2 regions of the Agrobacterium sp. 5Ca39 genome follow, and region 2 is predicted to be linked to the other one. Evidence: riboswitches for the same ligand, from Rfam matches in the RefSeq annotation. Region 2 holds a riboswitch; the other holds the start of a gene.
The links. A riboswitch is a leader RNA that binds a small molecule or an ion and turns the genes downstream of it on or off. The one in region 2 is predicted to bind S-adenosylmethionine.
Positions count from the first base shown of each region.

Region 1: it holds a riboswitch for S-adenosylmethionine, as region 2 does, so the genes downstream of both, ACZ47E_RS00530 (O-succinylhomoserine sulfhydrylase) here and metA (homoserine O-acetyltransferase MetA) in region 2, are expected to answer to the same signal.

Region 1 covers NZ_AP026436.1:109,133-115,044, reverse strand. Annotated here, with positions in the region: gene ACZ47E_RS00550 (hypothetical protein) at 1-255, opposite strand, end outside; gene aqpZ (aquaporin Z) at 308-1,033, opposite strand; tRNA gene ACZ47E_RS00540 (tRNA-Gly) at 1,173-1,246, opposite strand; gene ACZ47E_RS00535 (2'-deoxycytidine 5'-triphosphate deaminase) at 1,305-2,402, opposite strand; SAM riboswitch at 2,476-2,554, shown strand; gene ACZ47E_RS00530 (O-succinylhomoserine sulfhydrylase) at 2,598-3,782, shown strand; gene apaG (Co2+/Mg2+ efflux protein ApaG) at 4,014-4,406, shown strand; gene ACZ47E_RS00520 (Hsp33 family molecular chaperone) at 4,452-5,441, opposite strand; gene argF (ornithine carbamoyltransferase) at 5,679-5,912, opposite strand, start outside.
Region 2 covers NZ_AP026436.1:2,354,715-2,360,626, forward strand. Annotated here, with positions in the region: gene ACZ47E_RS11635 (VOC family protein) at 1-236, opposite strand, end outside; gene ACZ47E_RS11640 (ABC-F family ATP-binding cassette domain-containing protein) at 325-2,151, opposite strand; gene ACZ47E_RS11645 (thiamine diphosphokinase) at 2,156-2,809, opposite strand; SAM riboswitch at 2,899-2,975, shown strand; gene metA (homoserine O-acetyltransferase MetA) at 3,060-3,986, shown strand; gene ACZ47E_RS11655 (aldose epimerase family protein) at 4,063-5,082, shown strand; gene mtgA (monofunctional biosynthetic peptidoglycan transglycosylase) at 5,098-5,745, opposite strand.

The DNA of each region.
Region 1 (5,912 bases), 580 kb from region 2:
GACCTGGACGATCAAACCGCCGACACCGCCGCCAACGAGCTGGCCGGCAAGGGCGCCGATATCCACACCGCCAGCCGCCGCGTCTCCCGCCGCCCCAAGCAGCGATCCGAGCACGGTTCCACCGCCAATACCGCCAATGGCGCCGGCAATCAGGTTGCCGAGCGCGCCAAGGTCAGAGTCCTTCAGTATCTTTCCACCGGCTGTCCCACCAGCCGCACCGCCGATGATCTGGGCCAATATCGAAGCAAGATCCATGTCATCCTCCTCACTTGTTTTCCCGACCATTCGGAAAAACAAAGCCTCCTAATCACGTCTGTGCGGGCTGGATGGAGCCGGCATGGCCGACCTTCTCTTCCTCACCGAAAATTTTCCAGATTACAGCGCCAATCGCCCCACCGACGATCGGGGCAAGCCAGAACAGCCACAGCTGCTGCAGAGCCCATCCACCGACAAACAGGGCCTGCCCCGTGGAGCGGGCCGGGTTGACCGACGTGTTGGTGACCGGAATGGAGATCAGATGAATGAGAGTAAGCGCAAGACCGATGGCGATCGGCGCGAAACCGACCGGCACCCTGCCATGCGTCGACCCCAGAATGATGATCAGGAAAAACGCCGTCAGAATAACCTCGATCAGCAACGCCGACAGGAGCGAATATCCCCCCGGCGAATGCTCCCCATAGCCATTGGCAGCAAAACCACCAATGTCAGCCCCCGCCTTGCCGGTGACGATCACGTAAAGAGCCGCCGCGGCAACGACCGCCCCCAAGACCTGCGCAACGATATAGGGCACTAGGTTTGCTGCCGGAAATTTACCGGCAACGGACAGGCCGACCGAAACAGCTGGATTGAAATGCCCGCCGGAAATACCGCCAACCGCGTAGGCCATGGTCAGAACCGTCAGACCGAAGGCGAACGCGACACCCAGGAAGCCAATGCCGAGTTCAGGAAAAGCAGCAGCAAAAACCGCGCTGCCACAGCCACCAAAGACCAGCCAGAAGGTTCCCAAAAATTCAGAGAGAAGTTTGCGACTCATAACATTTCCCCATCATGTTACGACTGGATCAACTATTACGTGCAATTTAATCGTAGTCAAGCAAAATCACATAGTCCCGCTGCCACCGACGTGGCAGCAGACAGGGGCCAATATTTTTGGCGAGGGGATCAAGGGAGACTGGAGCGGGTGAAGGGAATCGAACCCTCGTATTCAGCTTGGGAAGCTGCTGCTCTACCATTGAGCTACACCCGCACCCACAAACAAGACATCGGATAGTTCGCGGCGGGTGTCAAGCGCCCGCCGCAGCTCATTATGCGGCGCGAAAGTGCTTGGAGAGCTTCAGCCCCTGCGCCTGATAGTTGGAGCCGAGACCGGTGCCATAAAGGCCTTCCGGTTTCTGCAGCATATGCTCATAAACCAACCGGCCGACGATCTGGCCATGCTCGAGGATAAAGGGCACCTCATGGCTGCGCACTTCCAGCACGGCGCGGCTGCCGGTGCCCCCCGCCTGCGCGTGGCCGAAGCCGGGGTCAAAGAAACCGGCATAGTGCACACGGAATTCGCCCACCAGCGGATCGAAGGGCGTCATTTCGGCCGCATAAAGCGGCGGCACGTGGACGGCTTCGCGCGAAACGAGAATATAGAATTCGTCCGGGTCGAGGATCAGTTCGGCGCGGCCGCGCGCATAGAGCGGTTCCCAGAAATCGAGAACATCGTGCTGGGCCTTCTTGTCGACATCCACCACCGCCGTATGGTGTTTGCCGCGATAACCGATCAGCCCGTTTTCGCCAAATCCCTTGAGGTCGATCGAGAGTGCGATACCACCGCCCGTCACGTTCGGGCTTTCGCTGGCGACCAGCGTTTCCGTCTCGTGCAGTTTCAGAAGCTCGCTTTCATTCAGCAGCGAATGGCCAATGCGGAAACGGATCTGCGACAGGCGCGAGCCACGGCGAACCACAACGGGGAAGGTGCGCGGGCTGATTTCCAGATAGAGCGGACCTGTGTATCCCGCCGGTATCTTGTCGAATTCCTGCGCATTGTCGGTCATGACGCGGGTGAAGATATCGAGGCGACCGGTCGAACTCTTAGGATTGGCCGAGGCGGACATGTCCGCCGGCAGCGCAAGGCTTTCCATCAGCGGAACGATATAGACACAGCCGGTTTCCAGCACCGCGCCCTGGCTGAGATCCACCTCGTGCAGGCTGAGACGATTGAGCTTGTCGATGACCTTGGTTCCGGGGCCGGGCATGAAACTTGCACGAACACGATAGGCCCTGGAGCCAAGCCTGAGGTCGAGGCTGGCGGGCTGCACCTGATCGACATCGAGATCGGCCTCGCTTTTCAGCTTGCCGCCTGCAAACAGCGCGCGGATTGCGCCATCCGCCAAAATGCCCGTGGTTCTCATCATGGTCGTCATTCCTTTTTACGGCGACAAAACCAAAAGGAAAGCATTGACGCAAGCCGGTAACGGCAGTATGGCAAGCTTATCCCGTGGTGATTTGGCCGGTCGGCTTGCAGCCACGTTAAACAAGTGGCTAAAAAGACCGGGTGCTAGGAACCGGTCTGCTTTTGCGGCCGGTTTTTTTGTTTTGAAGGTGATCACATGAGCAATAAATGGCGCCCGGCAACCCAGCTCGTTCACGGCGGTACGCTACGCTCCCCTTACGGTGAGACGTCGGAAGCGATTTATCTGACCCAAGGCTTCGTCTACGAAAACTCTGAAGCAGCCGAAGCGCGCTTCAAGGGTGAAACCGACGGCTTTATCTACGCCCGATACGCCAGCCCGACCAATGACATGTTCGAAAAGCGCATGTGCCTGCTGGAAGGCGCTGAAGACGCCCGCGCACTTGCTTCGGGCATGGCCGCCGTCACCGCCGCCATCATGTGTCAGCTGCGCGCCGGCGACCATATCGTTGCCGCCCGTGCCCTCTTCGGCTCCTGCCGCTGGGTGGTTGAAACGCTCGCGCCGAAATATGGCATCGAATGCACGCTGATCGACGGACGTGATCTCGGCAACTGGGAAAAGGCAATCCAGCCAAACACCAAGCTGTTTTTCCTCGAAAGCCCAACCAATCCGACACTCGAAGTGGTGGATATCGCCGGCGTGGCGAAGCTTGCCAACCAGATCGGTGCGAAAGTGGTCGTTGACAATGTCTTCGCCACACCGCTTTTCCAGAAGCCGCTCGAACTCGGCGCCCATATCGTCGTTTATTCGGCCACCAAACATATTGACGGCCAGGGTCGCTGCCTCGGCGGCGTGATCCTTTCCGACAAGAAGTGGATTGAGGAAGAGCTGCAGGATTATTTCCGCCACACCGGCCCGGCCATGTCGCCGTTCAATGCCTGGACGCTTCTGAAGGGCATCGAGACGCTGCCGCTGCGCGTGAAGCAGCAGACGGCCAATGCCTCGAAGATCGCGGACTTCCTGGCCGATAGCGCTAAGGTCGCCAAGGTCATCTATCCCGGCCGCGCCGATCACCCGCAGGCCGACATCATTGCACGGCAGATGTCCGGTGGTTCGACGCTGGTGGCTTTCGAATTGAAGGGCGGCAAGGAAGCGGCCTTCAAGCTGCAGAACGCGCTTGAGATCGTGAAGATTTCCAACAATCTGGGCGATGCCAAGAGCCTCATCACCCATCCCGGCACCACGACGCACAAGAACCTCACAGACGAGGCACGGGCGGAACTCGGTATCTCCGGCGGCACTTTGCGCCTTTCCTGCGGCATCGAGGATACGGACGATCTGCTGGAAGATCTGGCAAAGGGTCTGGCAGCTGTTTCGGCCTGACATTCATTCAATAAGCGACGTGGCCCCGCGGGAACGCCGGGCCATGTCGCGTTTGATGGCCTCGAAAGCCAGTATCAGGCAACCATTATTTACCTTTTCCGTTATCCCTAACGGTAAAAAACAGCGCAACGGGAGACAGCTCCTGCCCCTCAAGTCATTCATTTTCTTGACGATAGCCAGAGCCTATAGTGTAGGATAAGCGGGCAGGGAAAATATCGAGGTGTGGCGCGTATGTATCGTGCTCTGACAAGGGATATCGAGGTGACGGTTGATCCGTATTATCTCGAAGAACAATCCGACCCGGATGACGACCGCTACGTCTGGGGCTACAAGGTCGTGATCGCGAATAACTCGGATGTTCCCGTTACTCTCGTCAATCGCTATTGGCATATCACTGACCAGAACGGTCAGGTGGACGAAGTCTACGGACCGGGTGTCGTGGGAGAACAACCGCATCTCAAGCCCGGCGACACCTACGAATATTCCTCCGGCTGCCCGTTGGACACGCCGTCCGGCCTTATGTTCGGACATTACGAGATGGAAACGGAAAGCGGAGAAGTGTTCAACGTCACCATACCCGCTTTTTCGCTGGATTCTCCGGGGCTGATGCGGGTCTTGAACTGACCCGCAGGCCATGAAAAACCGCGCCTTTGCAGGCGCGGCCCTTATTCAGGCGTTTTCAAATTCGCTGACATCGTAGCGATAAGTGGTCGAGCAGAACTCACAGGTCACGGCAATCGCGCCGTCTTCCTCGCTTGCCTTGATCTCTTCGGCGGTAAAACCCGAGAGCACGCCCTTGATCTTATCCCGCGAGCAGCTGCAGCGATCGAAAATGGACTGCGGATCATAGATGCGCACGCCGCTTTCATGGAACAGCCTGAAGAGGAGACGTTCCACCGGCACCTGCGGATCCGTCAGTTCGTCCGTATCCACGGTGTTCAAAAGCGTCACGGCTTCCGTCCAGGCATCGTCCTCCTGCACATCGTGACCGCCTTCATCGCCATCGCCGCCGTGCAGGTCACGCATACGCAGCCGCTCGGGCGCCTGCGGCAGGAACTGGGCGATAACGCCGCCCGCACGCCAGCCATGACGCGGCTTGCCTTCCCCGTCGCGATCGAAGAATTCGGCCACACCGAGCCGCACACGGGTTGGAAGCTGCTCCGACTGACGGAAATAAACCCCGGCAATGTCTTCCAGCGACGAGCCATCGAGTGGCACGATGCCCTGATAGGGTTGCATGCCCGCGCCCTGATCGATCGTGAAGGCCAGAATACCGTTGCCCAACAATTGTTCCGGCGAAGTCGCCCCTGCCGCAAGCGCCTCCGCCAGCCGCTCCTCATCAAAACGGGCATAAGCGCGCATGCTTTCCGGCGCGGTGAAATCCGCCACCAGCAGGTCCACCGGACCGTCGCCCTTGGTCTGTACCGTCAGCTTGCCGGAAAACTTGAGCGATGTGCCGATCAACGCCGTCAGAACGGTCGCTTCCGCCAGCAGGCGGGCGACCGCAGCCGGGTAATCGTGGCGCTCGAGAATGGCATTCAGCAGCGGACCCACCTGCACGGCGCGGCCGCGCACATCCAGACCTTCGACCTGAAAGGGCACGACCTTGTCGTCGCCAGCAAAATCGAGATCGTCCAGTTCAACCGTTACATCTGCCATGTCATACTCCTTGGCGCAGCCGTGGCGCCGCTACCGTCCAAAAGTCCGGCTTTCGAAATGTGCTTTTTCCGCTTGTCGCACAGAGACCCGGGAAGAGAAACCGCTTCCGGGGAAAAACGTGCAAATCGTGACGATGGCCCGCCAGAAAACCGACGAGCCTCTTCGAAGTCCAACAGATGGTAATCGCTGCCGAGAAGTTCAAGCACCCGCCCGACGTTGATCAAACGGGTGATATTTTCAGATGACGCCCATGCACCAGGCGATGATGGATTTCTGCGCGTGGAGGCGGTTTTCCGCCTCGTCGAAGACCACCGATTGCGGGCCGTCGATCACCGCATCCGTCACCTCTTCGCCGCGGTGAGCCGGGAGGCAATGCATGAACAGCGCGTCTTTTTCCGCCTTGGCCATCAGGGCTTCATTGACCTGATAGGGCTGGAAGATGTTGTGGCCGCGCGCCTTGTGTTCCTGATT
Region 2 (5,912 bases):
CCGGCGGAAAGACAGGTCAGTACCTCGGTACTCCGCTTGGCGTCGGCGATGTCGCCGTTGATGAAATCACGGAAACGCTCTTCCTGAAGGAGCATGACGAAGATGTTCTCCTCGACAATCATGCAGAGCGTGCGGTCATCGGAATATTCCGGATTGAAGGTGAAACCCAGTGTCGTGAAGAAGGCTCTCGATGTCTCGATATTCTTGACGGGCAGGTTGACGAAGATCATGCGCATGGTGTTGAACTCCTCCGAACCGGGACAGCAAACGGCATTTCCGCGGTCCTGTCAAAGGCGGATGGCGGGGCGGCCGGAAAGATCGTCCTCAGCCTTCCAGTTCCTCGCGCAGCATCTCCAGCTCCAGCCACTCCTCTTCCATGGCCTCAAGTTTTTCGCGCAGCTTTTCCATTTCCTGCGCCAGCTTGTTGAAGGCCGCCTGATCCTTGGCGAAGAGTTCCGGGTCGGCCATGCGCTGCTCGCGTTTTGCAATCTCTTCCTGCGCCTTCTCCATCTCCTTGGGGAGATTTTCGAGGGCGAATTTCTGCTTGAACGAAAGCTTGGCCTTGGCCTTTCCAGGCTCCTGCGAAGACGGGGCTGAAGGTGCGGCTTTCGCCTTTTCCTGTCTCTCAGCTTTTCGTTTCTCTTCCGCAGCTCCCTTGCGCTGCGCCATCATATCCGAATAGCCACCGGCATATTCGATCCAGCGTCCGTCCGGTTGATCGGGATTGGCCGGCGCGATGGTGGAGGTGACCGTACGGTCAAGAAAATCACGGTCGTGGCTGACAAGGATGACCGTGCCGGAAAAACCGGCCACGATCTCCTGCAACAGATCCAGCGTTTCGATATCGAGATCGTTGGTCGGTTCGTCGAGAATCAGAAGATTGGTCGGCCGGGCGAGAATACGCGCCAGAATGAGCCTTGCACGCTCGCCGCCGGAAAGGTTGCGGATGGGTGTGCGGGCCTGTTCCGGCTGGAACAGAAAGTCCTTCATATAACCCGTGACATGCTTCACCTCGCCATTGACGAGAAGATTGTCGCCCCGGCCGTCGGTCAAATAATGTGCGAGCGTATCGTTGGGATTGAGCTCCTCGCGCTTCTGGTCAAGCGTTGCGATCTCGAGATTGGTGCCGAGCTTGACCCAGCCGCTGTCTGGTTCAAGCTGGCCGGTGAGCATCTTCAGCAACGTTGTCTTGCCCGCGCCATTCGGTCCGACGAGACCGATGCAATCGCCGCGATGCACCCGCAGTGAGAACGGCGCGACAATCATGCGCTCACCGTAAGCCTTGGTGATAGCCTCCGCCTCGATGACCAGCTTGCCGGACTCCCGGCCTTCCGTGACGGTCGCCTGTACAGTCCCCTGCGGCCCCTTGTGCCCACGATATTCCGCCCGCATGGCCTGAAGCTCACCGACACGGCGCATGTTGCGCTTGCGCCTTGCAGTCACGCCATACCGCATCCAGTGTTCTTCGCGCTCGATGGCCTTGCCGAGCTTGTGTTGTTCAAGCTCTTCCTCTTCAAGCACCTTGTCACGCCATTCCTCGAAATGGGCAAAACCACGATTGAGACGGCGGGACTGGCCGCGATCGAGCCAGACGGTCGAGGTCGAAACCCGTTCGAGAAAACGACGGTCGTGCGAAATCAGCACCAGCGCGCTGCGCGTCTGCTGGAGTTCGCTTTCAAGCCATTCGATTGTCGGCAGATCCAGATGGTTGGTGGGTTCGTCCAGCATCAGAATATCGGGCTCCGGCGCCATGACACGGGCAAGCGCGGCGCGGCGCGCTTCACCACCGGAAAGGTTTGCCGGATTTTCCTGACCCGTAAGCCCGAGATGCTCGAGAAGATAAGTAACCCGATAGGCATCGTCGCCAGGCCCGAGCCCCGCCTCGGCATAGGCCTGAACGGTATCGTAACCGGCAAAATCCGGAGCCTGTTCCAGATAACGGATGGTTGCAGCGGGATGACGGAAAACCTCGCCCGACTGGGCCTCGACAAGGCCCGCTGCGATCTTCATCAGCGTGGACTTGCCGGAACCGTTGCGTCCGACAAGGCAGATGCGGTCGCCCGGCTCCACCTGGAGATTGGCGCCGTCCAGCAGCGGGGTAACGCCGAAGGTCAGCTTGATGTCATCGAGTTTCAAAATAGGGGGTGCCAAGGCGTCAGGCTCCGGTCAGATCATAAGGGCGGGCGAGCACGATGGCTTTTCCGCTTTTAAGCGAAAAATGCACAGGGCCGCCATTCGCGACATTGGAAATAGTGCGGGAGGAACCGAAAGCAAGCGCGAAATCCTCCAGCGGGTAACGCACATTGCCGATATCCAGCCCCTCCAGGGCTGTGAAGCCGGCCACCGAGAAAAGCGAGCCTGCGGGTAGAGAGACATCAAGCGAGCCCGGGAGCAGCGGCCGGGCCTCTTCCTCGCCGGAGGTGAGCGAAACATCGAGACCACGTTCGGCAAGCGCGACGGCGTAAAGGAGGTGCTGGAGGGCATGGTCGCTTCGTGCACCCCCGAGCGCGCCGACAAGCACCAGCGTACCGGCGCCGCGGGCGAGCGCCTCCGAGACCGCTATCTCACCGTCGGTCACCGCCTTTGCTGCCGGGTAAGGCTGCCGTGTCACACCGGGCCAGGCATCCAGCAACTCTTTGGTGGCGGAATCGAAATCCCCGACCCACAACTCCGGTGTGAGGCCAAGCGGCCGTGCGTGGCGCATGCCGCCATCAGCCGCGATCACGCGGCTACCCGCGACCACGTCCCTGAGACGATCAGTAACCGTAACATCGCCGCCGAGCAGAATGGTGAAGTGCGCTTTATCCATGCCCTGCCTTATCGCACCTCGGCCGAAAATGGAAAGCCGAAAGCCTCCGAAAACCGTCCATATTGATTTTCGTCGGCTTCGGGATTATGAAACGCCTTAGTGGTGATTTGCCGACCGGCTTGCAGCCACTTTAAAGAAGTCGCTAAAGGGTCGAGGAAAAAGGCAATTTCCTGGGACCGGTCGCGATTTCCGCTGCCGGTTTTTTTGTTTTCGCAACGTTCTTTACGTGATCCGGAAAAGAGAGTTCGACATGCCGATCAAGATTCCCGATACGCTTCCCGCCTTTGAGACCCTCGTTCACGAGGGCGTGCGGGTCATGACCGAAACGGCGGCCATCCGGCAGGATATCCGCCCGCTCCAGATCGGGCTTCTCAACCTCATGCCGAACAAGATCAAGACGGAAATCCAGATGGCGCGCCTCGTTGGCGCCTCGCCGCTTCAGGTTGAGTTGTCGCTTGTGCGCATCGGCGGTCATCGCGCCAAGAACACGCCGGAAGAACATCTCCTCTCCTTCTACGAGACGTGGGAAGAGGTGCGTCACCGCAAGTTCGACGGTTTCATCATCACCGGTGCTCCCATTGAGCTGCTGGACTATGAGGACGTCACCTACTGGAATGAAATACAAAAGATTTTCGAGTGGACGCGGACCAATGTCCATTCGACCCTCAACGTCTGCTGGGGCGCGATGGCCGCCATCTATCACTTCCACGGCGTGCCTAAATACGAGCTGAAGGAAAAGGCTTTCGGTGTTTACCGCCACCGCAATCTTTGCCCCTCGTCGATCTACCTCAATGGTTTTTCGGACGATTTCCAGGTTCCCGTGTCACGCTGGACGGAAGTGCGCCGCGCCGACATCGAAAAACATCCGGAACTCGAAATCCTCATGGAGTCGGAGGAAATGGGTGTATGTCTGGTACATGAGAAGGCAGGCAACCGTCTCTATATGTTCAATCATGTCGAATATGATTCGACATCGCTTTCGGACGAGTACTTCCGCGATGTTCACGCCGGCGTGCCGATCAAGCTGCCGCATGATTATTTTCCGCATAACGATCCCGAACTCGCGCCCCTTAACCGCTGGCGCAGTCATGCCCATCTGTTTTTCGGAAACTGGATCAACGAGATATACCAGACGACACCATATGAACTCGAGGCCATCGGCCAGCTGGCGGCCTGAATTTGCGGGATTGCGAATTGCCGGGAAATGACGCAACGTCCGCCCGGCAATTCATGGCAACCGGGAGAATGATGTTATGAGCGACGGGGCAGCACGGGAGAATTTTGGTTTCACGGCAACGGGCGAAAAGGTCGAGCGTGTCACCATTTCGAAAGGTGGGCTTACAGCGAAGGTCATTACCTGGGGTGCCGTCATCCAGGATTTGCGCCTTGAGGGTCACCAGCCGCCGCTCGTTCTCGGCTTCGACAAATTCGAGGATTATAAATATTCCTCCTATTTCGGCGCCACACCCGGCCGTAACGCCAACCGCATCGGCAATGGCAGATTTTCGATCGACGGTCACGAATACCAGCTGGAACTGAATGAAAAGGGCGTAACCCACCTGCACGGCGGCAGCGACGGCATGGGCAAACGCAACTGGATGCTGATGGAACACGGCGAAAGCCACGCGGTTCTGCAGATCATCGACCCCGATGGCCGTGCCGGTTATCCCGGCAACTGCACGGTCACAGCCACCTACACGATCCGTGACGGCGGCGTGCTGTCGGTGGTCTATGAAACGGTGACCGACAAGCCGACCATCGCCAATGTGTGCCAGCATTCCTATTTCAATCTCGATGGCGCCGACACCGCACTTGGGCATGAGATCAGCATCGCGGCTGACTTTTACCTGCCCACCAACGACAAGCAGATACCGACCGGCGAAATCCGCTCCGTCGAAGGCACCGTCTTCGACCTTCGCCACCCGACGCCGATGCGGCGCAGCGAAAATGGTGAGCAGGTTCTCTACGACCATAATTTCTGCCTTTCGCCCGAGCGCCGCGCCAAGCGCAAGGTCGCCCGCGCTTATTCGCCAGCCTCTGATATAGCTCTAGAGGTTCACACCACCGAACCCGGTGTGCAGTTTTATTCGGCTTTCAAACTGGACGTTCCCGTTCCGGGCCTCGATGGCCGTCACTACGGTCCCTTTGCCGGTTTCTGCCTGGAAACACAGATCTGGCCGGATGCCGTCAACCACCCTGATTTTCCGCATGCCATCCTACGGCCGGGCGAGACGCTGCGCCAGGAAACCGACTATATTTTCAAGAAGGGCTGAAGCGGCGCGCTGGTATCAATCCAGCACGCAGCCGACATAGCTGCCCGAGGCGCGGGCGCGGCGCTCGATAAGGCCGGCGAGCCTCTGCAACCCGCGCCCCGGCTTGCTGGCCACACGATCAATGGGATTGGGAAGCGAAACGGCCAGAAGTGCGGCCTGTCGGGAACTGAGCTTGGCGGCCGGCACCTTGAAGTGGTGCTGGGCGGCAGCCTCGATGCCGTAAATACCCGGTCCCCATTCGGCGACGTTGAGATAAATCTCCATCATCCGCTTTTTTGACCATACGAAATCGGCGGCAATCGCCAGCGGCAATTCCAATCCCTTGCGCAGAAACGAGCGACCGTTCCATAAAAACAGGTTTTTGGCCGTCTGCATCGGGATGGTGCTGGCGCCGCGCGTCGCGGCCCCGTCGAGCGCATTGCTGACCACGGACTGCATCTGGTTCCAGTCAACCCCGCCGTGAAAACAGAATTGCCCATCCTCGGACATCATCACCGATTGCACGAGGCGCGGTGAAATATCCTCTAGTGGCACCCAGCGCCTGTCATAGCCTTGCAGCGTCACCAGATCGGCAAGCATCAGCGTCGACACGGGCCGGATGAAGGGCAACGCATAAACCGGAATCAGCAGATAAGGCAGGATGAGCAATGCCAGCAAGGTCATGATGATGCGCTTGGCCAACGTGCGAAAATCCACCTTCGGACTGCTCCGGTCTTCCGCCAGCACGGCGTAATCTGCGTCGCTTTCAGGCGTACTGCTCACTATCCGTCCCCGCACCCCACGCCAGTTGAAGCCTTTCATAGTCCATTGCCGTCTTCAAGGCGAGTCCG